Regions from separate parts of the Cytobacillus sp. BC1816 genome, predicted to be linked through region 2. Evidence: riboswitches for the same ligand, from Rfam matches in the RefSeq annotation. Region 2 holds a riboswitch; the other holds the start of a gene.

Region 1 (14,852 bases), 1.5 Mb from region 2:
ACCGGCGGATCATTATCATATCTTTTTGTAACGGAATTAAATCGAATAATGGTGTTATCTGTCATCTAACTCTCCCTATCTATAGAAATTACAGCACTTATGTATTGTTAAGTTCAAACGTATAATATCATAAATTTCTCGGAATCTGTCATATATTGGTGAACATCCTTAACAAAAATATCCCGCAGCCATTGGTGCGGGATATTCAGATACTACACTCCCCGCTTATTGCCCCATACATATGTATGCAGCTGCGGAAGTACTTTAACATCTGTCAAATCACTGTCATGTATCGTTTTTTCAATGAGCCAATCATATTTGTCAAGCAGTCTCTGCAATAAGTTTCGGTCGTCAGCTGTAACAGTGTCATCATTTCCCACCTGCAGATAAAACGGAACACCGGGATAGCGCTTATGAACGTTTTTTGCATATTCATAATCCTTATCATCAAAAACAACAACCTTCAGTGAGAACTGCTGGTCAGCCTTACTTTGGGTCTGAAGATTATTCACAATATAATTGAGCACATCGAAGTCTGTATTCATGCCTGAGCTCGGCGGTTTTGGGGATAGGGTCAGTTCATCAATTTCATAAAACCAATCCTGCCAGCAGCTCCCCTGTGTTTCCAGACAGATCTTAATTTTTTCTGCTTTGAGCAATGAAATAAGATCACTCAAATTTTTTAGAAGGGCTGGATTACCGCCGGATATCGTTACAAAGGAGAATCCATCCCCGCCAAGCTCTTTAAGCTCGTTCCAAATATCCTCCGGTTCCATTTGGCGGATGCTGTCTTTTGCGCTTCCATCCCAGGTAAAGGATGAATCACACCAGCTGCAGGAATAATCACATCCTGCTGTACGGACGAACATCGTTTTCTGGCCGATCACCATCCCTTCACCCTGAATGGTTGGCCCAAATATTTCAAGAACAGGAATCTTACTCAACCTCCATCCACTCCCTTCTTGCTTCAGCATAGCTTGTAGGAGTTTCAAAAAGGCGCACAAATTCTACTCTTGCCCCAATATATTGCTCTTTTCTGTTTTGAAGGCTGTCTGCCATTTTTTCATAAATCCAGACAACCATATTCTCTGCTGTCGTATTCATTGGCGGCAGTGTCTCATTCAGATACTTGTGGTCCAGAAATATTTCAATTTCGTTTTTCCAAATTTCTTTAATGTCGCCAAAATCTATCATTAACCCTCTGTCATCCACAAATCCGCTTAGGCCAAAAACCACCTTGTAGGTGTGCCCATGCAGGTTTTTGCATTTGCCTTCATAGCAATGCAGATGGTGGGCTGAATCAAAAGTGAATTCCTTGCTGACCAATACACGCTTTTGGTGGTATTTCAGCTGATCGGGTTTAATATCCTCATTAATTTTCTGCAGTTTATCAACAATCCTGAAACCGTACATGGCTTAAAGCTCCTCCTTTTCCTTGAGGTATTCTTCAAGGCCATTTTTCCTTAAATGGCATGCAGGACACTCACCGCAGCCATCAGCCGGAATTCCGTTATAGCATGTCAGTGTCTTCTCACGCACATAATCGAGGGCATTTAATTCATCTGCCAGCTTCCATGTCTCTGCTTTGTTAAGCCACATTAAAGGTGTATGGATCACAAACTGGTGATCCATTGATAGATTAAGTGTAACATTTAATGATTTAATAAAAATATCTCTGCAGTCAGGGTAGCCGCTGAAATCTGTCTCACACACCCCGGTTATAATATGCTTTGCGTTGATCTGACTGGCCAGCACACCGGCAAATGACAGGAATAAAAGGTTTCTCCCAGGCACAAATGTGGATGGGAGCTCGCCTTCCTCCCCATCCTTAACTTCAATCTCATCACGGGTAAGTGCATTTGGTGCCAGCTGATTCAATAGGGACATATCCAGAATGTGGTGCCTGATTCCCAGCTCTTTTGCTATTTGCTGTGCACATTCGATCTCCAGCTTATGACGCTGATTATAATTAAAAGTGACTGCTTCCACTTCTGCAAAACGTTCCTTTGCCCAGAATAAGCAAGTTGTACTATCCTGACCACCGCTGAACACAACGAGTGCTTTGTCATTTTTCATATAAAAATTCTCCTTTAAATAGAAAAACAGGACCACTAAGAAAGCAGACCTGTTTTCCTTAGTTTTTTAAAGAGGGTAGCTAGAACCTCTACCGTGTACACGGATTTGTTATTGAACTATCAGTTTATATTATCATCTTTAATGATTTTTTAGAAGGCTTTAATTTATACAGCAAAAAAGTTTTATTATTCAAAATCGCGGGAAAGTAATAATGCAGCGCCAATTTCTGAAGGAGGGACTGAAGCCATGATCCGGTTTACATCGACTTCACGCTATTCCTTTGGCATTGCAAAAAAAGGGACATTTGCAAGAAGGTCTGCAGGAATGAATATCCAGGATAGGACCACTATGATACGTCTGGGACTGCTGCAATAATCGGAACCGGCAAAAAAGGTGCAGCTGTTGCCTGGCACCTTTTTTGCATTTTAATTTTCGAAATCGGCTTCCAGGAGGTCCCACGCTGTAATGATGCCTTTTGGTTTTTCAGTCGGCTTTCCATTCTCGGTAACAATAATCCCTTCCAGCTTTTCACTTTTATTTCGGGAGTACTCAAACATATCCTCTAATTCAAATATTGATGTATCTTTGCCGGCAAACGAGATTTGATGCTTCGATTTCTTGTTGAAAAGCTCTTTAATTTTCACCTTTTTCAACTGGATTGTTTCTTCTGTAAAGTGCTCTGCCATCCATTTCACGATATCTGCCGAAGTTAATAGCCATGAATATTCCTCTTTTCTCGAGTAAATCGGGAATTGGGAGTGCGAAAATTTGTTGATTATGGCAAGTACATCTGCTAGCTTGCCATCTTCATAAAAATAAAATACGGGAGTTGCAGCTATGGAGAGTGCTGTTTTTGGCTTTTCAAAATGGCCTGCAATTCTTTCAATCTTTTCTACCGTCTCCCGATGGGGCTCCGCAATATAATAATCAAGGTCTATTTTTTCATGGACAATGGCATTTCGCAGTTTGGCAAACTGGTGCAAATCATCTTCATATAATCGAATCAGCGAATGGTTTTTCTGTATTTCTATAAGTTTATAAAATCTATCTGTTCTGGCGTTTTTAGCAGATTGTTTTAAGGCTTTGTGAATACGGTTAAAGGCAGCCTCAAATCTTTCTGATAAGTTCATTTCTATGTCTGCTTCCAATATGATCTCTCCCTAAATTGGTAATATCCCTCCTCTATTCCCAAAATGATGGACAAACTAAACTTTGAAGATAATGGTATGAATACTGGCAGAATAATTTGCACAAAAAGAATTTTCAGTCTATTATAGAATATTATATTCTTCAGCTGAGGACTTTGCATAAATATATAACTTTACTAATAATTTTTTTCGTTCTACCGTTAAACGATATGACTATACCTTTTCAAAGGAAAGAATAATGAATGCATTTCTTTATAACGAAAATGAATATTTATTATATCTAAATAATATTTCATTCCTCCGCACAACAAATTTCTGCGAAAGCTGGTGAAATGATGAGATACACTTTACACCCTTTGGGGGAAGATGCTGTTCTTGTTGAGCTTGGGAAAGAAATCAGCAAGGAAACACATCGGAAAGTTCAATCGCTGACTGCCTTTCTCGAAAAGCACCCACCCGAATGGATGATTGAATACATACCTGCTTACACAACTGTAACCATTTTTTATAATCCATTTGAAGCCTATCAGCTTTCAAATGGCCAGCTCCCGTTTGATTTCGTGTGTTCACTGATAACACCGCTTATTGAAGAACTGACGGAAAATGATATGCAGGAACCTCAAATCGTTGAAATACCGGTATGCTATGGAGGAGAATTTGGGCCGGATCTTGATTTTGTGGCAGAGCATAATGGGATTACACCTGAAGAAGTTATTGAAGTTCACTCTTCAGGCAGTTACTTGGTCTATATGATTGGATTTGCACCGGGATTCCCTTTTATTGGCGGAATGTCAGAGCAAATTGCCGCACCAAGACGGGATACGCCACGTCTAAAGATACCGGAAAGAACGGTAGGGATTGCCGGTATGCAGACAGGGATTTACCCCATTGAGACGCCAGGCGGCTGGCAGCTGATTGGGCGTACTCCTGTTAAATTGTTTCGGCCGATGGATGAATCCCCTACTCTCCTGAAAGCAGGCGACCATATCAAATTCAAGCCAATCAGTCTGGAAGAATACCATCATTGGGAGGAGACGGAACAATGATTAACGTTTTAAAGCCCGGACTTCTTTCAAGCATTCAGGACCTGGGGAGAACCGGGTACCAAAAGTATGGCGTGATTTCCAGCGGGGCAATGGACCCTTTTTCACACCGGATGGCCAATCTCCTGGCTGGAAACAAAGAAAATGATCCTGTTTTAGAAATAACGATGATGGGTCCAATGCTAACATTTAAAGAGGATACACTCATTTCAATTTGCGGAGGGGACCTATCCCCTTCCATCAATGGCCAGCCTGTTCGGACATGGAGATCCGTTTTAGTGAAAAAAGGCAGTGAACTTAAATTCGGCCAGTGCCGTAAAGGGTGCCGAGCCTATCTGGCTGTTGCGGGCGGATTTTCGGTACCTGAAGTCATGAACAGCAAATCCACATACCTCCGCGCAGGCCTTGGCGGTTATAAAGGCAGAGCATTAAAGTCAGGAGACCTGCTGGAAACCGGCAAACCTTCTCTCCAGTCATTGAAAATAACGGAGTATTTGACAAAACAGATTCTTGATAGAACCTTTGTTGAAAACGACTGGGGTATTGCATCAGAACTCATACCGGACACAGCGGCAAATCCAGAAATCAGAATAACCAGGGGCCGCCAATTTGATTTATTTTCTGAAGCAAGCAAGGTTCAGCTTTTTAAACATGCCTTTGAAGTGACCTCACAATCGGACAGAATGGGTTACAGACTGAAAGGCCCTGCCCTTGCGCTATCAGAACATGCTGAGCAAATATCTGAAGCTGTAAATTTTGGCTCCATACAAGTTCCTCCGGATGGAAATCCGATTGTATTGCTGGCTGACAGGCAAACAACGGGGGGTTACCCCAAAATTGGACAGGCTGCTGCTGTCGATCTTCCCCTTCTGGCGCAGGCCAAACCTGGAGACTCCTTAAGTTTTGCAGAAATTTCAAATGAACAGGCGCAGCAGTTATTAATTAAGAGAGAAATGAAATTAAAGGAATTAAAGCAAGGTATATTTTTAAAAACAAGAGGAGGCAATTAAGATGCACATTGTAGACATTAATTGTGATATGGGAGAAAGCTTTGGCTTATACAAGATGGGGCGAGATGAGGAAATTCTTGATCATATAACTTCTGCCAATATTGCATGCGGATTTCATGCCGGCGACCCAGCGACCATGCGAAAAACAGTTAAGATGGCACTTGAGAAGAATGTTGGTCTGGGAGTCCATCCGGGACTCCAGGATCTCCATGGATTCGGCCGGAGGGATATCAACATAACCCCTCAGGAAGCTTATGACTTAGTGGTCTATCAAATTGGCGCTTTGTATGCATTTGTTAAATCAGAAGGCGGAAAGCTTCAGCATGTAAAACCGCACGGTGCATTATTCAACATGGCCTCAAAAAGCGCACCATTATCAGAAGCAATCGCAGAAGCGGTTTATAAAGTCGATCCTGAACTGATTCTTTTCGGGCTCTCTGGAAGCGAATTAGTAAAAGCCGGCAGGAAAATCGGACTCCGCTCTGCAAATGAAGTGTTCTCAGACCGCACGTACCAGGAGGATGGATCTCTTACTTCAAGAAGGGAAAACAATGCACTTATTACAGATCATAGCGACGCTGTAAATCAGGTAATCCGCATGGTCAAGGATGGAAAAGTTCATTCTGTCCAGGGTACAGATGTTTCCATTGAGGCAAATACGATATGCATCCATGGTGACGGGGAAAGTGCACTTGAATTTGCCCAATATATTCCGAAAGCTCTGAATGAAGCAGGCATCCAAGTAGCAAAAATCAGCGATTTTTTGAAATAATATCGGTATTCGTTGAAATAATGAAAAATTGGTGTTCCTTTATGGATGACCGCATAAAACAAGAATAATTGATACTGCATAGGTTTCAATGGTTCTCATCTGCTTGTAATAGTGCAAATGAGGTTTTATAAGATAGTGTGTAGGTTTTTCGGGCGGCTGTCGGGTATAGTTCTGTTGAAGTCGAATAATTAAGCGCGAATGGCACTGATAGGGGGGAATAGTGCCGTTGAAGTCGAATGATAAAGCTTGAATGGCACTCATCAGCTGGAATAGTGCCGTTGAAGCCCTATAATTAAGCGCGATTGGCACTGAATCATTACTAAAAGTGCTGCTGCAAGGTAAAAGAAGCACGAAAGATAACCACAAAAAGAATTATTGGGGGAAAAAGAATGAAAAAGCAATCTAATGCCAGTCTATTGCTTGGTGCCGCTTTCCTTATGGCCACTTCTGCCATTGGCCCAGGCTTTCTGACACAAACAACAGTTTTTACAGAAACCCTGCTTGCGAGTTTTGGGTTTGTCATTTTAATTTCTATTATTATCGATATTGGGGCACAGATGAATATCTGGCGAATCATTGCCGTTTCTGAAAAACGCGCACAGGATATTGCCAACGATGTCCTTCCGGGACTGGGATATTTCCTTGCTGCCCTGATTGTCATGGGCGGACTTGCTTTTAATATTGGGAATATTGCTGGTGCCGGTTTAGGAACAAATGTTATTTTCGGGATATCCCCTGAAATGGGCGCTCTTTTAAGCGGAATTTTGGCAATCGGCATCTTTCTTGTAAAAGAAGCGGGCAGATTAATGGACCGTTTCACACAGATTTTAGGATTTGTCATGATTGGATTAACTCTTTATGTAATGTTTACTGCACAGCCTCCTGTCGGTGAGGCAGTTGTCAAAACGTTTGCGCCGGATAAAATTGATATCCTGGCCATTATTACACTTGTCGGCGGAACGGTTGGGGGTTATATTACCTTCGCTGGCGGCCATCGTTTAATTGATGCTGGAATCAAAGGAAAAGAAGCTCTGCCGGAAGTCACAAAGAGCTCAGTCAGTGCAATCGGGATCGCTTCCATTATGCGCATTTTCCTGTTTCTTGCTGCACTGGGTGTGGTTTCACAGGGCCTTGCACTCGATCCATCCAACCCCCCTGCTTCTGTCTTCCAGCTGGCAGCGGGCAATATTGGTTATAAGATATTTGGAGTAGTTATGTGGGCAGCTGCCATTACTTCTGTTGTCGGTGCAGCTTATACATCGGTCTCATTCATTCGGACATTGAGCCCTGCTGTCGAGAAATATCATAAATGGGTCATTGTCGGCTTTATCGCCATTTCTACATTTGTTTTTGTTTTGATTGGAAAACCGGTAAAAATATTAGTTTTAGTTGGTTCATTAAACGGTCTTATCCTGCCAATTGCATTAGGTGTAATGCTGATTGCTGCCTATAAAACCAAAATTGTCGGCGATTATAAACATCCTCTTTGGATGACGATTTTCGGACTTATTATCGTGATTGCTATGTCTTACATGGGGATTTATTCATTAATCAATGGTATCCCCGAGCTATTTAAATAAGCATGAAAGGAGATTTTCATATGAACTCCCCTTCTCAATTGAATCCCGATGAAGCGCGCAAATTGATACGTGTCCAGGATTGGAATAATCCAACTGCAGGAATGGCTAATGGCTTTATTCAAGCTAATCTGGCTATATTGCCAAAAGAACTGGCCTTTGAATTTCTGCTTTTCTGCCAGCGTAATCCTAAATCCTGTCCAATCATTGATGTGACTGAACCAGGTTCACCCGTGCCAATGCTGTCAGCTCCCAATGCTGATATTAGAACCGACCTGCCAAAATACAGGGTATATAAAAACGGAGAGCTCGCTGAGGAACTTTCAGACATAACATCTTATTGGAATGATGATATGGTAGCATTTCTGATCGGATGCAGCTTTACGTTCGAAGACGCCTTGCTCAAAAATAATATCCCTATACGCCATATTGAGGAAAATCGGAATGTCCCGATGTATATAACCAATGTTGGATGTGTGGGTGCAGGCCGGTTTGAAGGACCAATGGTAGTGAGTATGCGTCCGATGACAGAGAAGGAAGCCATTAGAGCTGTACAGGTGACAAGCCGCTTCCCATCTGTCCATGGGGCCCCTGTCCATATTGGAAATCCTGAAGCAATCGGCATTAACAATGTTCAACGCCCTGATTTTGGAGACGCTGTGACCATTAAAGATGGAGAGGTACCGGTTTTTTGGGCCTGCGGGGTCACACCTCAGGCAGTTGCCATGCATGTGAAGCCGGAGATTATAATTACACATGCTCCGGGACATATGTTTATTACTGATTTGAAAAATGAGGAGTTTTCGGTTTTATAGGAAAAAGGCGTCCAGTGGGCGCCTTTTACTTTTTGTTTTTCAAATAATTCAGGGCATCATGATGATCCTTTTTCATAATCTGTTCAATTATTGGGTCTGCGGGAATGACTTCCCTGCTTTTTTTATTAATTGTCCGGTAAACGGGCCTAATCGACGAAAGACTGCTTTTCACCTTCCATTCGCTATCCTGGAATACAATTTTCAAATCGATGAGACCAAGATGATTGCCCCAATATCCAGCCTGGACAGCAGCCGTTCCGTTAATGGTACCAGTCTCTAAGTCAATGCCAGGCAGCTTTTGCAGTTCATCTTTAACAGGAAAAACAGAATGGCTGTGACCGAATAGAATGGCATCTAATCCCTTAACTTTGCTGAGGGCATGAACTGAATTGCCCTTTTTTTCATCTAGTCCTTTATCGGATTGGAGACCGGTATGCGCAAGAGCCACAATGATATCTGCCCCTTTACTTTTCATAATAGGGATAAAATGCTCGGCAGTTTCCTTTATATTTTTCACTTTAAGGTTTCCGTGAAAATACTCTTTATTCCATTCTGCAACAATCGGTGTGATAAAGCCAATGACACCAACTTTCAGCTTATGCTTCTCCCCTGATGTATCTGTTACTTCTTTCTCTATGATGGTATAGGGATTAAAATAATTCAAATCATCCTCATCGAGCTGATTGCTGTCTTCAACATATATATTGGCATTGACATAAGGAAAGTTAGCTCCCCTGAGGCTTTCTTCCATAAAATCAATTCCGTAATTAAATTCATGATTTCCCACCGTCGCAGCATCATAAAGCAAGGTATTCATGGCTTTAAAGACAGGATGGACATTAGCCATGTCAAGCGGATGGCTTCTATAGGCATACTCATCGAGTCCGTTTCCTTCAAGAATGTCCCCATTATCAAATAGAAGGGAGTTAGGAGACTCATTTCTTGCCTGTTTAATCAAGCTGGCCGTTCTTGAAAGCCCAAACTCCACTGTTTTCTTGCGGTCTTCGTAATCATAACCAATCATGTTTCCATGCAAATCAGTGGTTTCCATCAGGCGCAGATGGATGGTTGGCGGTCCGGATACTTCAGCTTCCGTCTGGTTCCAGACAATCAGCAGGGCTATGAATAATAACAGCGTGATTAAGTATTTTTTCATTCCCTTTTTCATTCCATCTCCCCCAGATGATCAAAGATAAGTTCTCTTATTTTCTCTCGATGCAAGAAAATTAATCAGAGATTGGGGGCTTATGAAAAAAGAAGAAAAAAAGGAAAATTTTGAAACTTTTTATCGTTTTATTCGTTATAAAAGAAAATGAAAATGGAGGTCCTGCATGGTTAAACAAAAAAAATTCTGGGTTTGGGCATTGTTGTTCTTTATTTTAGAATCAATTTTAGCAGCGGGTGTTTCACTTTTTTTTCACTTGCCTCTGCTTGATACCATGGCCTACAGCAGCTTTATTCTTTTTGCATTAAGCCTATTTGCTTTTTCACAGGGTGATGCCTGGACAAATAATGTGATTGCTGATTCAAAGCTAAATATGATGACTCATATGAACGAAGAAGAAAGAGCGGATTTTTTCATTAATATCAATCCGTTTCTAGCAGGGACTTTTGCTTTTTTTATTGTTGGAATAATTATTACTGCGTATTTGTTTATTATTTAATATGCTTTCCGCGGGAGGCATGAGATCCTCCTCCCGCCGGAGTCAAGTATCCTCCGCTCCAATCAGCCCAGCAGTAAAATAAAGTTTGGTGTTTTAAACTAGTTGACTTTGAAAGTAACTACTATTTTTTGTAGAGAGTTTTTAATATGATTTTCTCCCAGCTTTTCCAGTTCAGCACGTTTTTCAGGCATATTCTTGTTCGTACCCCCTTTCCTACCGGGTACCTGAGTGCAGGTTCTTTTTCCCTGAGAATGCTTACTGCTTTTTTCGCTACGATTAGCGGATCTTCATAAATGGGCTCGCCTTGATCAAGGTAATTTTGAATTTTTGACATATATGGATAATAAGGTGAGTCTTTTTTCAAGGATGGTTCCGCAATCTTTTTCCCTGTTGTCCAGATGCCTGTCCTGAATGATCCTGGCTCAATCAGCACAACATTTACGCCAAACGGTTTCATTTCAAGTCTAAGTGATTCACTCCACCCTTCTACAGCAAATTTTGATGCGGCATATGGCGATAAGCCTGGAAACCCGATTCTCCCGCTGATGGAACTCACATTTAAGATGGTTCCTGTTCTTTGTTTCCGCATAAATGGCAGAACCGCCTGTGTTATTGCAAACGTTCCAAAAACATTTGTCTCAAACTGATTTTTATAATCCTCCAGCGGTATTTCTTCCGCAAATCCTGCCCCTGCATAGCCGGCATTGTTGATTAAAACATCAATTGAAGGCAATTGAAGGATCAGGTTTTTAAAACTTTCAATGGATGAGGATGAGGTGATATCTAATTCATGAATGGAAATTTGTTCATGAACTCCCTCTCGTCTAGCTTTCTCCATTAATATTTTGCTTTTATTCGTGTTTCTCATTGTGGCAATAACTTGAAAATTATTCTTAGCCAGTTCAATGGCCATCAAGGTTCCAAACCCGCTGGAACAGCCTGTAATAGCAGCATTTTTCCTATCCAACTATCATCATCCTTTCTTAGTAATGAATTTTTCCATATCGCCTGTAAATAGATATATAATTAAATGAAAAAGTATTATAAAATAGTAAATATATTGATAATAAGAGGATGAACAAGGTGGCACACATATTTTTCAGCATTTTCCTGCTTGTATCCGGTTTGTCTTCATCTGTGCAGCAAAGCCAGGAGCCGATTGATTTCAATGTACATCTGAAGGGAAATGCCATTGTTATTGATTCACCTGCCCTAAAAAGCCCTGCATTTAGCAGCACATTAGCAGCTGCAGTAAAATTAACTGCGAAGCTAACCTATTATAAAGAATACCGGATCTATTTTCAGGCGCTAAATTCCTGTGCAATTCACAGAAGTAATGAATACATGACCCCTTATATGTTCCAGAGTAATTATCTCCGCATTTCATTAAATTTTAAAGAAACTTAAAAAAGTGTGGAGGAATGAAGTTGGAAACGATTAAATCATTTTTAAATAATAACGGCATCAAACGATTTATTATTTTTGGAATTATTGTCCTGGCTCTTTATCTGCTGAGGAGCATGATTAATTTAATTCTGATTACATTTATATTTTCATTTTTGATGGATAGGCTTGTGAAGCTTGTCCTATCGAGATTTAAACTGAATAGAAAACTGACGGTCGTAACCCTTTATATGGGAATTATCGGTCTGCTTTCTATAGGAATTATCAAGTATCTCCCTCTAATTGTATCTGAAATATCACAGCTGTTTAAACAGGTTGAAAGCTTTTACACCCAAAAACATGACAATATAGTAATTACATATATTGTTCAAATGCTCGAAACAAATGAAATTACGAAATATCTTGAACAGGGCTTTGCGTTCCTGCTTCAATATTTTTCCGATATTAGTCATATTGCGATCCAGGTATTGCTGTCTCTAATCCTTAGTTTGTTTTTCCTGCTCGAAAAACCGAAACTTATCGAATTCACCTTGAAATTTAAACACAGCAAAATCTCTGACTTTTATAATGAAATCGAGTATTTCGGAAGTAAATTTGTGCAAACATTCGGGAAAGTAATCGAGGCGCAGTTCGTCATTGCCACAGTGAATTGCACCCTGACAACACTTGCATTATGGATCATGGACTTTCCTCAGCTAATGGGATTGTCAATTCTTATTTTCCTGCTGGGATTAATTCCTGTAGCAGGTGTCATTATTTCGCTTGTCCCGCTATGTACAATCGCCTATTCTCTCGGCGGATTCATCCAAGTATTTTATATCGTACTTGTCATTATGGTGATCCACGCCATTGAAGCGTATATTTTAAATCCGAAGCTTATGTCATCCAAAACGGATTTACCTGTCTTTTATACTTTTATAGTCTTGATTTTCTCTGAACATTTCTTCGGTGTTTGGGGATTAATCGTCGGTATACCAGTGTTTGTATTCATGCTGGATGTTCTTGAAGTCAAGAGCAATCCGCCGAAAATTCAGTAATTTAAAAACACACAGTCCCGCTGTGTGTTTTTTTTATCTTTTCAGAATCGCTCTTTTATTATCGGCCTGCTTCAGCCAATGCCTGAGCCCTTTACCTGCGTGTGGTTCATCATTATATCTGGGAATGACGTGCAGATGGCTGTGAAGAATGGATTGATTGGAAGCATCGCCCACATTCCAGCCAAGCGTATATCCATCTGGTGCATGTTTTTTATCTAAATAATCCTTAGCTTTTTGCAGAAGTTCATATGTATCATTCCACTCTTCAGCTGTCAGCTGAAAGGCATCGGAATGGTGAGCTTTTGGCACTATGACCCCGCAGCCCTCCAATACGTCCTGTTCTTTATCGTGCTGAAGAAAATAACAAGTGCTGTTTTCAAAAATGATATTTTGATGAGGATCCTGGTGCGGACTGCAAAAAGGACAATGATCCTGATACGGCATTTAATTTTTTCCTTTCTTTTCAGGGTGATTTATCAGCAACTTCTCCAAAGCGGCTTTATGTGAATTCGCATCAAAAGCAGAGTTATTGATTACAGCCTTTCGGATGGACAGCTCCTTCAAGATTTCCTCTTCAGCCTGCCTCCTTGCTTTAAGAACCTTTAAAGTGCCTTCTGCCCCGCTTAAAAGATTTTTCTTTCCATATCCCTGATCGGTATAATAATGGATAAAACCATCAGACCAGGATTGCGGCCGTTCTATTATCGCTTTCTTGAAAGAGAAGTCAAGGTTATCCTGACTGATATAAATTAAGATCGGATTCAGGTTTTTCACGGATTTTTCCAATGCCAGTACATAATTCCGAACCTTTGTTAGCGGAGCTCCATATTTAATCATACCTACTGTAACAGGATTCTGTATAAAACAGCATTCAAAAATATGTACTTTTTTTCCGCTGGCAGCCCGCTTGGAAAATCGTTCCCAATTATTGATTATAAGTTTCATATTTTGATCCAAAGGAAGCTCATAGATATCATTTTTATATACCTTCTCATAAAATATGTCTGGAATATCAGGTCCAAGCTTTTTATACCGCAATAAATAGCCATTACCTTCCGGAATGCAATTTTCGAAAATTTGGTCTCTAAATGCACTGTAATCTTCCAGCAATCGATGCCACTGGTCATTCTCATAATAGGCAACGCTCTCGTAATCTGCCGGGTGATTCAGATCACCCTCGCAGAATAGTTCTGATTCGATAACGTTTTGCATCAAAACCTCCTGAACCAATCTTGCAGTAGTAGATTTGCCTGAACCAGGTAAACCCTCGATTAAAATTAATTTTGTATCCATCGAATCACCTTCGCAATATTTAGAATTCGCATATTATTGTAATGCATAAAAAGAAAAACAAACAGCATTATTAACTGCTTGCCGGTTTGAAGAGGTTATTTTAGTGCCGGAAAAGTATTAAACAGATTTATTCAGGCAGGCAATCAGGCGCTGCTTGATATCTAAAGCCATTTCTTTTAGGTTCTGATTATCAATCAAGCTTATTAACGCGCGTGGCCTTGGCAACCCTATCTTCGTTTTGCCGTTTTGCTTATATCCTACGATTTTACAATATCCAAAGATCTTCTTTCAATACCACTCTGCCTCACTTCAAGCAGCTTAAATTCTTCTTACAGATGATGGCCTTTTTCTTCAAGCTTTTCTTTTATATCAAAAGTCCAGATTACTCCAAACTTTTTATCTTTTAGTTTTCAAAGGTGGAGTTTCTTCTATATGAAGGCTCTATGGCGACTATTTTTTGGTGCGCCACTGAATTTACGTCTTCATGAAAACTCCAGGGCGGCCCTTCGGTAATGAGCCACTGAATTTTCCTCTCCATGGCCATATAAAAGCCGCCACTCAAGATTATCTGCGGCGTATGTTAATTTCCTTTATCAAAACAGTTAGTGCATCGCTCATTGGCGAGGCTTGCATGTTATTGATGATTTGTCCCCGTCTTTTTTCAAGTTTGTCCAGGGATTCAAGCAGGCTGTCTCCTGTTAAGTTTTCTTCTTCCAATGTAAGGGAGAATCCTTTTTTTAAGAAAGATTCTGCATTTAGTATTTGGTCCCCCCTGCTTTGTTTTTTGGTTAGCGGGATGATGAGCATAGGAAGCTTCAAAGCAAGGAATTCAAAAATGGCATTGGATCCTCCCCTGGTGACGACTGTATCTGTAGCGGCGAGAATATCAGCAAGCTCATTGCTAATGTATTCAAATTGTCTGTAGCCTTTAATGTTTATTAAACTCTCATCCTTCTGTCCTTTGCCGCATAGATGAACAATTTGGTATATAGAAGTCAGCTCCTGAAGTGCTT
Region 2 (14,852 bases):
GCAGCTCCATCTCAAGCCTGGGCAAACATGGTATTCCCTGACGCACCGGAAGAATCGCGCGTAGAAATGCTTTGGGAAGCTATTTTCAAAGCAACTCGCGCTGATTTGGATAACCCGGTTGAAGCCTGGAAAAAGCATGATGAAACACTTCATGAAAAAGTGGATTATTTGAACAGCAAGCGATATCAGAAGCTTCATTATAAAGCTCCAGGTACAGACCTGACAATCGAGCTTCCAAAAGGCCACTTATGGGTCGGGGCAGGCAGCATTAATGAACAGGGACACGAATTCATGGCTAACATGCCAACTGAAGAAGTGTTTACGGTACCTTACAAGACAGGTGTTAACGGCACGGTTTCCAGCACAAAGCCTTTAAGCTATGGCGGAAATATCATCGACAAATTCAGCCTGACATTTGAAAACGGCCGTATTATCGATGTGAAGGCCGAAGAAGGCGAAGAGATTCTTAAGCAGCTTGTTGAGACAGATGAAGGCTCCCACTATCTTGGTGAAGTGGCTCTGGTTCCTTTCAACTCGCCAATTTCACAGTCCAACCTGCTTTTCTATAATACTTTATTTGATGAAAATGCTTCAAACCACCTTGCGATCGGCAGTGCGTATGCATTCTGCATTGAAGGCGGCAAGAAAATGTCCAGTGAAGAACTCGCTGAAAACGGCTTGAACGAAAGCTTAACACATGTTGACTTCATGATCGGTTCCGCTGAAATGGATATCGATGGAATTACTGAAGAAGGCAACGCTGAACCCGTGTTCAGGAAAGGTGATTGGGCATTTTAAAGCGGAAGCGCATTGCCCACGAGGGAACGCAGACTAAGTACGCCACGTCCTGTGGCAACGTCTGCATGACCCACATCCTGTGGGCCTCAAGCACAAGACGAGCCTCCCGGAAAGGCGTCCTTTGTCTTTTGGGCGGCTTGACTTGTGACCCCGAGGGGGTAGGCTGCTTGCGCTAGACGGTTCTTGAAGTTCAAAGTATAATGCTTTCTTATTTTACAAAAAAATCATGCGGTCATTGTGCCGCATGGTTTTTTGTTTTCATCAATACTATTTCACTAACGTTTCCTTCTAAATCAGAAATGAATTCTATGGAATATTTATCTGCCAGGTAGGTGGAAATGGTTTTACCTGACAGCACCTCTTCCCTTACTTCAAGAGGAGTGCCAAACATAGCAGTAATCTCGTCAATGAAAGTTCTCACCCGCTGTCCAGGAATAGAAATTGCGGTTACATTTCCGGTTTCCCGTTCAAAATAATAGGTGATTTCAGGGTACATGACAAAAGGGCTTCCATTTTCAAACCCTTCCTTAATATAATTTGGATCTGACTTCTTAATTTCAGATATGTTTGTGCCAATTGGATAAGGGCTTCCGAGCGGAATTCCCTGTTTGGCTTTTTCAATGGCATCCACGCTGAGTGCCAGGTTTTTAAAAGGATAGTATAGGGCTTCCTCTTTTAACCACAGATTCATCCAGTCGATATCAGAATGATCTTCTTTGTTCAGCTCTATTCGGTCATGAAGGCTCATTGAAAGGGTTTCTTCATTAAATAGCCATGTTGAAATAACCCATCTATCATTCTTATTTTGGGCAGTTTGAAGATACTTCTGATTAATATTTTTTATTTTCGCTTTGGAGGAAGTGATCACTTCTTTTTCTGTATTGATTTTAAGCACTTCTCCATCTTTAATCGCCAGCAGCTGGCCCTTAACCGCATTTTCCCCCTTGGACTGAAAAATCGAAATGATGGTTTTGTTCCTCATTTTCTGAGTGTAAACCTGCTCCTTCGAAGGGTTAAATGACAATTCAGCACTGTTATTCAAGGCTTCCTGTCTATAAGCCTCTTTCGACCCTTTCTCAGCCAGGTAAACTGAGTAATGTCCTGTAAAATAAGAATCGCCTTTCTTCCCTTTCGCACTGTCCTCTTCCAGGATGGTTCTTCTTTCATCTTCAGCATATAGATAAACTGTATATTTCATTTTTCCATCTGCTGCGTCCACCTGGAATAGTGACTTGCCTTCAAGCCAAACAGTATCTTTTTTCTCTTTCCCGACCTCTTGTACAGCTGATGTATTCTGTTCAGCTTCCACTTTATCTTCTTTTTCAAATTTTATTTCTTCTGTATTTAAAGATGCATTTATTTCATTTGAGCATCCTGCTATAGCGGATGACAGCATGGCAATCATGATCATATTTATAAAATTTTTCATTATATTCTCCCTAATGTTATAAAAACATTTCCATTTAAAGTCAAATGTTACAATTACGTTTCAACTAATTAAGTGTAACAAATAGGGATCGTTTCTACAAACCTATCAATATGCTCATTTTTTTACAAAAACAAGGGTTTCCTCCCGTTTCCTTTATATATGACTCTTCTCCTGCTTTACTTATACGGTTGAATAAAACGCCATATGCCCTATTTATCAGCGTTTTACAGTAAGAGACAAGAGGCCCCGGAATAGTTTCCGGAGCCTAATGCTTATATTTCTGCTGGTGCCGATGCATGTTTTTCGGTCAATAGACTTACAGATACGTAAGCAGCAAGTGACAAAGCAATAGGCAATACGACTGTATTCATGCCTAATGCATTTGGATAAAAAGTATGGAATAAAATATACGAAGCAGTTCCGGTTATCATCGAGGCCACAGCCCCATATCTATTTCCCTTAGCCCAATATAGGCCCAGCACAACTGGCCATATGAATGCTGCTTCCAGTCCCCCAAAAGAAAAGAGATTCAGCCAGATCAGCAAATCGGGCGGACTGAGAGCCATGATGCAAACCAGAATTCCAAGCAGGGCTGTAACCGCAAAACTCAGTTTCTTTATGGCAGCTTCTTTGGCATCAGGCTTAATGTAATTAATATAGACATCTTTCACGATCGCCGAGCTGACCAGGAGGAGCAGGGAATCCACTGTTGACATGATGGCAGCCATCGGTGCAGCCAGTACAATTCCCGCAAGCCATGGAGGAAGAACTTCCATGGCAATCAACGGCATAACTTTATCTCCCACTTCAATCCCCGGAAGAATAGGACGGGCAAATACGCCAATTAAATGCATGCCAAGCATGATAAAGCCGACTACTATTGTTCCGATTATAATGGCCCTGTGCATGGCTCTGGCATTTTTATATGACATGGCCCTCACTGCGACCTGAGGAAGGCCTACAACTCCAACTCCCACCAGAATCCAGAATGAGGATACATATAAAGGAGTCAATCCGCCATCAAAGCCAAACGGTGTAATCAGATTCGGATTTTCTGAAGACAGGTCGCTGATAATATTCGGTATTCCTCCACCTGCCACAATAACAGCAACCAGAAGGATCATGGTGCCGATGAACATGATTCCGCCTTGGACAGCATCCGTTACGGCAACAGCACGGAAGCCGCCGATGACCACGTAGACCATAACAGAAGCCGCAAAAATGAATAAAGCAGACAAATAGCTTAATCCTGTCAGTGACTCAATTAATCTTGCTCCGCCAACCCATTGGGCAGCCATGGCAGAAAAAAGGAAAATAATGATGCTGAGAGAGGATAGCCAGACAACCCATCTGCTGTTATATCGTTCTTTTAGAAAATCGATGAGCGTCACAGCATTATACTTTCTTGCTGTGATGGCAAACTTTTTCCCCAGCACCATGAGAACGAAATAACCTGTGACAACCTGTGACATCGCAAGCAGCACCCAGCCAAGCCCCTGTGTGTAAGCAACGCCGGGACCTCCAATGAAACTGCTGGCACTTCCGTAGGTTGCAATCATCGTCATAGCCAGAATAAAACCGCCAAGCTGCCTTCCTCCAAGAAAATAATCCTGCAGGAACGAACTCCCGGTATCAATCTTTCTGCTGGACCATAAGCCTACGAGAAAAATAATAATTAAAAAGATGAGAAGAGGAAAAATTACCTGCCAATTCATTCAGATTCTCCCCCTTCCCCGTTTTCTTCAAACGGCACTTCTTTAAACAGGAACTTAACAGCTGCTGTTACCAGAATCACCATTACGGCAAATCCTGCTACACAGCTCCAGAAAAACCAGGCAGGCAACCCCCAAATATATGTATACTCACCAGCAGGCCCAGACCCCATCCCATAGGCAAACCCATACCACCATACAAAATTGAAGAGCACCAGACCAATGCCAATCCACGCCTCTCTCTCTGCGATTTTGAAGCGCGGATCTTTTTTATGTATGCCTTTCTTCATTTTGTCCCCCTTCAGAGCTTTATTATAGTAACGTACCCTAAAATACAGAATATTCCCTGAATATAATCGCACTTATGTATATTTTCTGCAACAAAAAAAGCAGATTGCTCTGCCTTTTTGATATTATTTTAAAATTTCACTTTAAGCAAGCTATGATCTTAACGATTGTCAATTGTCTCCGGGTAAAGGTCATGGTTCATTAAACGGTAATCTGCCATTTTTTCATATTTCGTCCCCGGCTTGCCGTAGTTGCAATACGGATCAATGGAGATTCCGCCACGTGGCGTAAATTTGCCCCAAACCTCAATATAGCGCGGGTCCATTAATTCAATAAGGTCGTTCATAATGATGTTCATGCAGTCTTCATGGAAATCGCCATGATTTCTAAAGCTGAAAAGATATAGCTTTAATGACTTGCTCTCTACCATTTTCTGATCCGGAATATAGCTGATATAGATGGTCGCAAAATCCGGCTGTCCTGTTTTCGGGCAAAGACTCGTAAACTCAGGGCAATTAAACTTTACAAAATAATCGCGGTTTGGATGCTTATTGTCAAAAGCCTCCAGAATCTCAGGCGAGTATTCAAAAAGATATTTTGTACCCTGATTTCCCAATAGCGTAATATCCGTTAATTCCTCATCTTTTCTTCCTGACATAAAAAAGCCTCCCTTTATACGATCCCGCTGATCCTAAGAAGAGGTCCAAAAAGTACAGCTTAAAAAATAAAAACCATATCCTCTTATGGATATGGTTGATTATTATAATCAAAGCCATAGTTTTTTATAGAGGGTGAAGCTATGAACCTCTCCCGCTCACACGGGAATATTCGAAATATAATTGTCATTGTTACTATAGTGAAAAAGCCTGTTTCTGTCAATAGGGGCTTCTTTATCTGGTTTTCATTTATTCTTTTATAGTATAATTACGTTAATTTTCTTAGAAAGGTGACATGTTATGTGGAATGAATTTAAAAAATTTGCCCTGAAGGGAAATGTGCTTGATTTGGCTGTCGGGGTTGTTATCGGAGCTGCCTTCGGAAAGATTGTATCTTCTCTAGTAGATGATATCATCATGCCGCTTGTGGGATTGCTGATGGGCGGAGTTGACTTTACGGATCTGATGGTAAAAGTCGGCGGGGCTGAGGTCAAATACGGTTTATTCATACAGAATGTGGTTGATTTCTTCATTGTGGCATTCTCTATTTTCATCTTTATCAGGATTATCAACAATCGTTTTAAAAAGAAAGAAGAAGCAACTCCTGCACCAGCTGTGGATAAAAACGTTGAGCTATTAACGGAAATAAGAGACCTTTTAAAAAACCAATAAATGATGAAACTTATATAATAGTTCTGACGTATATACATATACAAATGATTTTAGGGGAGAAATGAAAAAAATGTATGTACAGCAAACCGCAAATAATAGTTATTTGCCTTCAGTTTTACGGGCATTCGCCTTATCATTGGGTATTGCTTTTATCGGAACGATGGCGGGTGTTTTCGTCCCTCCAGCCCTGTTTTTGCCGCTCATGATTCTTGAACTCGGAATGCTGCTTTTCGCTTTCCTGCTTCGCCGCAAAAAGGCCATCGGGTATCCATTCCTGTATGTATTCACATTTATTTCAGGGATGACGACCTATCCGATTGTTGCCCATTACCTGGCTGCCATTGGCCCGAACCCCGTACTGGTCGCACTTGCAGCGACAACGGTTGTGTTTACAGGCCTGGCTGTATACGCTACGACAACCAAGCGGGATTTATCTTTCCTTGGCGGCATGCTGATGGCAGCATTGCTTGCCCTTATTGCAATCTCTATTTTCAGCATCTTCTGGCCGTTAAGCTCTAACGCTATGCTTGCATTCTCCTTTATCGGAGTGCTTGTATTCAGCGGATATGTGCTATTCGATTTCAACCGCATGAAGCATTATGGAGTTTCACCAGAAGAAGTGCCTTTAATGGCTCTTAACCTATACCTTGATTTTATTAACCTGTTCATTAATATTCTTCGTATTTTTGGAATTTTGGGGAGCAGGGACTAAACAGGAGTGCGAACTCCTGTTTTTTTATGTGCAAGCTTCATTTCTTTATTCCTTCAAAAAGATTAGGTATGATCAGAAGTAAATCCGAAAGGCGGGATAATAATGAATTATATTTTGGAAACCCAAAATCCCGATAAAAATATTACGCTTGAACAGGCCATTAATGGCCAATATATAATGGCTGTTTTCGTCCGCCATCTTGGCTGACCGGTGTGCAGAGAATATCTTGCGCAGTTGCGCGAGCGCATAAGTGAATTGGAAGCCAGAGGTTTTCAAGTCATTGTCATTGCTCCTTCTAAAGGAACATTCATCAATCAATTCCTTGAGCAATTCGGCCCGTTCCCTTTTCCAATCCTTGGCGATCCATCCCGGGAAGCTTATAGAGGAATGGGGCATAAAACAATGCCAAAGTGGAAGCTTCTTTCAAAAGCAGCATTTGGATTTATAACAGGAAAAGTCGGCGGCTTTATCCCTAAGGATGAAAAACAAAAGGAGTTTGTCATGAAGTCCATGAAAACTCAGGATGTCTACATTCAAGGCGGGACATGGCTTTTCTCGCCACAGGGAAAGATTTTATGGAAGCATATTGATGAATCCCCTGAAAATCATGCAAAGATTGACGATGTTTTAATGAAAATGGATGAAGTGAAAGCTTAAAAGGCAGTCAATTACTTGGCTGCCTTTCCTTTTGTGATCTCCCATATTTCACGCAAAACCGGCATCTCTTCCATTTCCTCCTTGGTTACAAGATCCCATTGAATGCCGTTCGGCTTTGAATATGGCGTATTTGTTTTGATCAATTCCTTCTCGGTTGCAATCCAGTCGACAGTCAAATCATATGGGTCCCTCGGGATATCTGCCTCTGTAACCTGGGCGCTATTCACTGTTCCAATTACAGGGATTTCAGGATTTCCCAATTCTCTGATTATCGCATATTCACGGTCGGCATAGCCCTCCCCTTTTCCGACACGCCGGCCATCCCGGTGAAGGCCCACTGATCCGGCAAAAAACAAATCAATTTTCGGCAATTCTGTGAGAGGAACTTCTTTACCATATGAGTGGATATGCTTAAGGCTCGCTGCTTTTCGCTCCTCCCCGGCTGGGACCCATTCCGGCTTTACCATAATAAATCCTCCTTTCAGCCTTGGAGTTGGAACCAGCAATGTCTTTCCATCTTTCAAAATTTGTGCACGGACCGGCAGCTGCGGAGAATCAGGATTTACCTTAATTACCTTAGCCTCTTTATACTCAGGCATAGTAAAAACAAATGCAGCCGCTTTTTCAGCTCCTTTGAAATTGGGAATTCTATTTTTTAAAGGAAACGGAAAGCGGCCAAGCTTGTTCTCCTCAAGAAAATTCCATATGTACTCACGGATTTCTTTCTTCGCATTCATTGCGTTTCACTTCCTTTCTTTTATTTTATCCAAAAGGGATAAAACTGAATAGAAAAAGAACTTCATTTTTTAAAAGAAATAGGTTTTAAGTCAAGATCTCGTGGTAAACAAATAATGCAAGGCCAATAACAAAACAGAAGGGACTGGTTGACGATGAAAAGCGTAACAGCGACTTCAAGGTTCGTCATTGGCATTGCAAGAAACCAGGGAGGGTTTGCAGAGCGTTCGAAAGGCACTCTCGTCTATAACCGATATATTTAAAATCGGTTCGGCCCTATGCAAATCATAATCCTCAGGTTGTCCGTCATCGGACTTAAAAAAGGTGCAGACCAATCGGTTTGCATCTTTTTTAATGCCTTAAATCCCCTAAAACCCCTCTTCTTTTCTCCCTATCTGCTAAAAAAAATTACTGATCATTGTTTAGACATGTATTTTTTTCACCATAATGGCAAATAAAAGGAGGTTTCTAGATAAATGTCTGAACATGAACAAAAACAAGAATCAACCATGTCCCGGAGGAGATTCATCCGCAATTCCGGGTTAGTTGCCGGCGGTTTGGTAGGAGGCGGCATTCTTGGCGGCTTAATTGGCGCAAACATGAATAAAGACGGTACAGCAACGGAGGAGAATGCCCATACAAACGGGCATGATCAGGTTGCCTATCAGCAGTCACCTTTATATTTCACAAACCCCGAGATATTCGGAATCCTTCAGGCGGCCGTTGAGAGAATCTATCCAAAGGATGAAAATGGCCCTGGCGCTAATGATTTGGATGTTCCATTTTTTATTGACCACCAGCTTGCGGGCTCATGGGGAAACAATACAAGGGAATATATGCTGGGCCCATTCTTCCCAGGCTCAAACTTTCAGGGTTACCAGTCCCCTTTAAAACGGCATGAAGTCTTTGATGTCGGCCTTGTTGCCCTGCAGACCTACAGCAATGATAAGTTCAATAAGCCTTTCGCTGAACTGGAGGGTGAACAGCAGGATGAAATCCTTACCGCTTTTGAGGAGGATAAAGTAGAGCTCCGGGGTGTTACTTCCAGGACATTTTTTAATATTCTCCGGGCAGCAACTATTGAAGGCGTTTACGCAGATCCTGCCTATGCCGGAAACAAGAATATGGAAGGCTGGAAAATGAAAGACTTTCCTGGCCATCAGATGAGCTATATCAATCAAATTGAGTCTGAAAAATTTGTGGAAATTGAACCAAATAGCCTTCATTCATATACGAAATAGTACTATCTCTTAAGGAAGTGATAAAAATGGCTAAAACATTGCCTAAAACAGATGCAGTCATTGTAGGAGTTGGATGGGCCGGCGGAATCATTGCGGCTGAACTAGGGAAACAGGGATTAAAAGTGGTCGGCCTGGAGCGGGGAAAGGAGCGCGGCGTCAAGGACTACTATGTTGTCCATGATGAACTTCGCTATGGAATCCGCTATGAATTAATGCAGGACCTTTCAAAAGAAACGATTACCTTCCGTAACCAGGGGAAAGAAAGAGCTCTTCCGATGCGCCAGCTTGGTTCCTTTTTGCTTGGTGAAGGCTTAGGAGGATCCGGTGTCCACTGGAATGGCCATACTTTCCGCTTTTTGCCTTATGACTTCGAAATTAAATCACAGACGGTTAAAAAATATGGAGAAGCAAAGATTAAGGGGCTTCAAGTTCAGGATTGGGGCATTACATACGATGAATTGGAGCCTTATTTCTATGAATTTGAGAAAGCGGCAGGAATTGGCGGTGAGGAAGGTGAGCTAGGGCCAAAGAGAGCAAATCCATTCCCAAATCCTCCAATGAAGGAAACACCCATTACATCGAGATTTAAAGAGGCAGCGAAATCATTGGGTATGAAACCTTACCATATGCCATCCGGCAATATGAGCCAGGCTTATGAAAACCAATATGGCGCCAAGCTGGCTCCATGTCAGTATTGTGCGTTTTGTGAACGCTTTGGCTGTGAATATGGTGCCAAGGCAGATCCGACCGTTGCCGTCATTCCGTTTGCCAAAGAAACTGGCAATGTGGATATCCGCAACTTTTCGAATGTAACAGAAATTATTCACGACGGCAAAAAAGCAACAGGAGTACGCTATGTGGATGTGCAAACTAAGGAAGAATTCATCCAGCCGGCAGAAATGGTTATTCTGACAAGCTATGTCATGAACAACACCCGCCTGCTGCTGACATCCAAGCTGGGGCGTCCATACAATCCTGACACAGGGTCAGGGGTTATTGGAAAGAATTATTGCTACCAGATCCTTCCCGGATCAGCTGGATTTTTTGATGAAGAACAATTCAATACATTCATGGGTGCCGGTGCTCTTGGTGCTACTGTGGATGATTACAATGGAGACAATTTTGACCACTCAGATCTTGGCTTTATCCATGGGGGCTCCATTTCCCTCAACCAATCAGGATACCGTCCGATTCAATATAATATGGTTCCGACTGATACACCGAAATGGGGCAGCAAGTTCAAGGAGAATTCCATTAAGTATTTCACAAGGGCTTTAAGCATTGGGACACAGGGAGCTTCCATGCCTGTGCAGCACAATTATATGGACTTAGACCCTTCTTATAAAGATGCCTACGGGCTTCCTCTGCTTCGTCTGACATATGATTTTACCGAGCAGGATAAGAACCTTTATAACTATATTGGAAAAATCACAGACAAAATCATGAAGGAGATGGGACCGGCAAAAATTAATGACCGGCAGCAGCTGGAGCACTATGACATCGTCCCTTATCAGACAACACACAATACCGGCGGCGTGATCATGGGGGCTGAGCCCGAAACATCAGCTGTAAACAACTATATGCAGATGTGGGATGCAGAAAATGTATTTGTCATTGGCGCATCCGCTTTCCCTCACAACGGAGGTTATAATCCGACAGGAACAGTTGGTGCACTCGCCTACCGTGCTGCTGAAGGAATCATTAAATACAGCAAAGAAGGCGGCCTGCTTGCATAAGAAAGGCGGAAGCGCCTTGCCCAGAAAGACACCTGTGGGGGCCGGCGCTCCTCCTAAAAGCTATCGCTTTTAGTCGTGCGATGGTAACCTGTCGAAGCGTTCCTTGTGGAGCCAGACATATCTTGAAGTTCAAACTAATACTTGCTCACCTTTTTAAAAATCCACAAAAAGGAGTGAACATCATGGGGCTTTCAAATATCGGAATTCCCGGATTAATTATCATCCTTGTTATTACCTTAATTATCTTTGGTCCTAAAAAGCTTCCGGAAATCGGGTCTGCCTTTGGAAGAACCTTATCAGAATTCAAGAAATCAGCCAGAGAAATTATGAGTGATGATGAGGAACCCGATTCAAAAAAACGTCCAATCGAAACGGCTGACCGGAAGGATAAACCGCTTTAATAGGAGGGTTTAGATTGAAAACGGATGAACAAACCCTTGTCGAGCATTTAACAGATCTGAGAAAAGTGCTGATCCGATCACTGATTTTCTTTATAGCCAGCTTTGCCCTTTGTCTGTTTTTCATCAACAGACTGATCCCTATGCTCGCGAATGATCATGAGCTTGTCATGCTTGGACCGCTGGATGTGATTAAGCTGTACACGGGAATTGCAGGAAGCATCAGCCTTGGGCTTTCGCTTCCTTTTATCTCTTATCAGGTCTGGCTATTTGTGAGGCCCGCATTAACGGAAAAGGAAAGCAAAGTATCATTGATATTTTTTCCGGCTATTCTCTTCAGCTTTATCGGCGGCCTTTGCTTCGGCTTTTTTATTATATTCCCTGCTATTTATCAGTTTTTAATGCTATTGGGTGAATCACATTTTGCGATGATGATCACTGCCAGGGAGTATTTTTCTTTTCTGCTGATGTCGACCATTCCTTTTGGTTTTCTGTTTGAAGTGCCTTTGCTGTTATTGTTTCTGACAACCATCGGCATTGTTACCCCAGCCATGCTCAGCTCGATGCGAAAATATGCTTACTTGATCATGGCTGTTGTATCAGCTCTAATTACACCGCCTGATTTATTTTCACAGATTCTTGTCCTTGTGCCCCTTATCGGGCTATATGAAATTGGCGTTATTATGTCAAAATTAAAATTCAAGAAATTGAAAGCTGTTCAGGAATCTCCATCCAGCGAGATATAAACAAGTTTAGGTTGGCCCCCAAAAGGATATTTAATAAGAAAACGTTCTTTTGGGAGGTCTGTTAAATGAATGAACAGGATCATGTAATCAAACAAGATGGTGAATTGGATACAAAAAATATCAAGAATACAATGGATAAGATGTCAAATGAAAGGGCCGAAGATATTTTAAGCAATTTCGACGAGTTTAAAAGCTATCTGGCTGAAAGAATCGAGCTTGGCAAAAAGCTGGGATTAAACGAGGAACAGCTTGCGGTAACAGCGGAAAAGGTGGCTGGCTACCTGGCTGAAAATGTGGAGCCAAAAAACCGCGAGGAACAGCTTCTGAAAGAATTATGGAAAGCTGGCAATGATGAAGAAAAGCATAAGCTGGCCCATATGCTTGTACGACTGGCCGAAAAGGCTTAATAACAAAGCCGGAATTGCTGTGTATGACAATTCCGGCTTTGTTACTTTTTCAGGTCTCTATAAAGACTTATAAACTGGTTTGGCTCAGACTTTACTTGAAAAGAGAATAGTCCCCGATTGGTATGAAGATAGAGAAAACCAATTTCACTATTGGAAGATCTGTATGACATATCCCAAACTTCATCAAGGAGAAATTTATCCGTTGGCGAAAGGATGTGATCCTTAAATAAATGAAGATAAAGTTCCTTTTCAATGTATTGCTGCTGATTCCAATCGATCTTCCGGCTGACTGTTATAAAAGGATGGGAAGCAATGATCCTCACATGAACCTCCATATAAAAAATGATTTGCTTCCATTGAAACATAATGCGGATCGGGATTCAAACGGCTGCACCATCCCCTATATATTCCTCCAGCAATATCGCATAATAAGTCAGGTCTACCGGCCTGCCGTCTTTCATTACATGCTGGCGCAAAATTCCTTCATGCTTCATTCCTGACTTCTCCATAATCCTCCATGATCCAGGATTGTCTGTAAAAGCAAGGGCATAAATGCGGTTATGATTCAGCTCTTCAAATCCATATTTAATAACTGCCCTGGCTGCCTCTGTACCATACCCTTTTCCCCAGAACGGCTTGCCGATCCAATAGCCGATTTCTGCTCTTCTGTTTGCATTAGTGCCTGTAATATTGATGAGTCCTAATAAGCTATTATCCTCTTTTTTCGTTATGGCGAAAATCGCAATTTTACCGTTTCTCTCTGCTTCCAGGATGCTTGTAATAAACTCCCTTGCTCCCCCTTCCGGATAGGGATGGGGAATATTTAGTGTTGTTTTGGCCACATCATAATCACTGGCATATTCTTCTACTTGGGGTGCATCGTCAAGGGTAAGACTGCGAAGAATTAGGCGGCTGGTTTCAATTAGGTTCATCTCATTGCCTCCTTTTTTGTTTAACAGCAATATTTCTATTCTTCGAAAGAATATCCTTTATTTTTCCAGAATATTTTTCAGCTTATCCAGCAACATATTATTTATATCTAGGTACATTTAATTCTCACACAATTAAGAAAGCACACCACGTATTACAGTAGTGTGCCATTATCTTTTAATTATTCAACCGTCACAGCCAGTTCCCTGATTAATAAAGATGGCGAACCAATGTAGCCTGTGGCCATGAATCCCATCGAAAATTCCAGGTCTGAGCCGATGGCTTCAATATTATTCAATAGCTCATAGAAGTTTCCGGCAATCGTCATTTGGTTTACTGCATTTTGCACTTTACCGTCTTTGACATAATAGCCATTAGCCGCAATGGAGAAGTCCCCTGATACGGTATCAGTTCCGGAGTGAAGGCCGGATAATTCGGTTATGATCATCCCTTCTGAGATCGATGACACCAGCTCATCATAGCTTTGATCAGTTGGAATGACATGAAGGTTCGTTGGGGCTACCGTTAAAGCGCCCTTATAAGAAGCTTTGTAGGCATTGCCCGTCGATTCGACACCATCTTTTTGAGCTGTTTTGCGGTTATGCATCAAGGTAACAAGCCTGCCCTCTTTCACAATATCTTTCCTGGCAGTGGCGACCCCTTCGCCATCGAAATTAGAGCTGAGCAGACCTTCTTCTAAAAATGGATCATCTATTATATTCAATGACGCTGCAGAAATGATTTCACCTGTTTTGCCCTTTAAAGCCGATTGCCCTTTTTGGGTATTTTCCGCTGAGAAGATAGGGATGTATGTCTGAAGCATGGCGCTGGCTGCATCATTTCTCAATAATACAGGATATTTTTTGCTTTCAGCACTTCTGGCATTAAGCTGAGATAAGGCTTCTTCTACTGCATGCTTGGCAATTTCCTCAGGCTTAAAGATGGAAAAGTCTCTCGTAAACTTGGAGTATTCACCATTTTTCACTAAATCTCCCTGCTTAACGATAACTGATACATAAATGCCGGCATGATTGTTCTTTTCGCTGAGATTCAGGCCTTTGCTGTTGAGAAGAACCCTTTCCGTTTCACCGCTCCTCAGCATGAAATAATCAGTCCCGGTTACCCGCTCATCATATGCATAGATGTGTTTTTCTATTTCCTTTAGCAGGTTCATTTTTTCAGGGATTGTGACCTCCGCAAGATTAGCTGAATAGTAGCTTCCTTTTTCATACCTTTCGCTGCCGGCAAAGATTTCTTCCTGTACTTCATCTTCAATAAACTGAGAGTTTTCCTTTGCATTCTCGATCAGAAAAGACAGGGAGTCCTCATCCAGTTTCTCCGTAAAAGCATAGCCCATCCTGCCTTCGTAAAGGCCTCGGAAGGAGGTTCCGAACACTTCGGAAGTATCGTAGGAATCAATTTCCCCTTTGTAAAGCTCGCAGGCGAACTTCTCCTCTCTCTCATAATACAGCTCCATATCTGTAAAACCATGCTGCTCGCCAAGCTGAAATAGCTTTTCCTTAAATTCCTGCAGATTCATATTATTCCCCCCCCTTTGTTCCGCCAACAGTCATTTCGCTTACGCGGATCATCGGCTGGCCAACATTGACAGGGATACTTCCGCTCAGGGAACCGCACATGCCTGCACCATGATCAAGGTTATTCCCCACCATATCAACCAGCTGAAGCGTTTTTGGGCCATTCCCTATTAAAGTAGCACCTTTTAACGGTTTGC

Evidence for each region. Region 2 has a riboswitch for preQ1 ahead of queF (preQ(1) synthase). Riboswitches for the same ligand answer to the same signal wherever they lie in the genome.
Region 1: linked by a shared signal. The riboswitch ahead of queC (7-cyano-7-deazaguanine synthase QueC) and the one ahead of queF (preQ(1) synthase) in region 2 are both predicted to bind preQ1.

The regions. Positions count from the first base shown of each region.
Region 1 covers NZ_CP195611.1:2,527,297-2,542,148, forward strand. The annotation lists gene ACR42H_RS12970 (ABC transporter ATP-binding protein) at 1-65, opposite strand, end outside; gene queE (7-carboxy-7-deazaguanine synthase QueE) at 213-944, opposite strand; gene queD (6-carboxytetrahydropterin synthase QueD) at 937-1,413, opposite strand; gene queC (7-cyano-7-deazaguanine synthase QueC) at 1,417-2,076, opposite strand; PreQ1 riboswitch class I at 2,129-2,171, opposite strand; gene ACR42H_RS12990 (hypothetical protein) at 2,323-2,451, shown strand; gene ACR42H_RS12995 (CBS domain-containing protein) at 2,502-3,224, opposite strand; gene pxpB (5-oxoprolinase subunit PxpB) at 3,560-4,270, shown strand; gene ACR42H_RS13005 (biotin-dependent carboxyltransferase family protein) at 4,267-5,277, shown strand; gene ACR42H_RS13010 (LamB/YcsF family protein) at 5,279-6,049, shown strand; gene ACR42H_RS13015 (NRAMP family divalent metal transporter) at 6,439-7,629, shown strand; gene ACR42H_RS13020 (putative hydro-lyase) at 7,650-8,441, shown strand; gene ACR42H_RS13025 (metallophosphoesterase) at 8,467-9,609, opposite strand; gene ACR42H_RS13030 (hypothetical protein) at 9,773-10,105, shown strand; gene ACR42H_RS13035 (SDR family oxidoreductase) at 10,227-11,072, opposite strand; gene ACR42H_RS13040 (hypothetical protein) at 11,189-11,512, shown strand; gene ACR42H_RS13045 (AI-2E family transporter) at 11,533-12,546, shown strand; gene ACR42H_RS13050 (HIT family protein) at 12,580-12,990, opposite strand; gene ACR42H_RS13055 (hypothetical protein) at 12,991-13,839, opposite strand; gene ACR42H_RS13060 (undecaprenyldiphospho-muramoylpentapeptide beta-N-acetylglucosaminyltransferase) at 14,404-14,852, opposite strand, start outside.
Region 2 covers NZ_CP195611.1:1,013,414-1,028,265, reverse strand. The annotation lists gene ACR42H_RS05475 (aminopeptidase) at 1-798, shown strand, start outside; gene ACR42H_RS05470 (hypothetical protein) at 1,031-2,227, opposite strand; gene panF (sodium/pantothenate symporter) at 2,500-3,942, opposite strand; gene ACR42H_RS05460 (YhdT family protein) at 3,939-4,229, opposite strand; gene queF (preQ(1) synthase) at 4,388-4,885, opposite strand; PreQ1 riboswitch class I at 4,996-5,041, opposite strand; gene mscL (large conductance mechanosensitive channel protein MscL) at 5,184-5,555, shown strand; gene ACR42H_RS05445 (Bax inhibitor-1/YccA family protein) at 5,626-6,267, shown strand; gene ACR42H_RS05440 (peroxiredoxin-like family protein) at 6,478-6,924, shown strand; gene ACR42H_RS05435 (5-formyltetrahydrofolate cyclo-ligase) at 6,936-7,661, opposite strand; gene ACR42H_RS05430 (gluconate 2-dehydrogenase subunit 3 family protein) at 8,136-8,900, shown strand; gene ACR42H_RS05425 (GMC family oxidoreductase) at 8,927-10,636, shown strand; gene tatA (twin-arginine translocase TatA/TatE family subunit) at 10,819-11,037, shown strand; gene tatC (twin-arginine translocase subunit TatC) at 11,052-11,780, shown strand; gene ACR42H_RS05410 (DUF3243 domain-containing protein) at 11,846-12,187, shown strand; gene ACR42H_RS05405 (hypothetical protein) at 12,229-12,552, opposite strand; gene ACR42H_RS05400 (GNAT family N-acetyltransferase) at 12,568-13,119, opposite strand; gene ACR42H_RS05395 (TldD/PmbA family protein) at 13,299-14,657, opposite strand; gene ACR42H_RS05390 (TldD/PmbA family protein) at 14,659-14,852, opposite strand, start outside.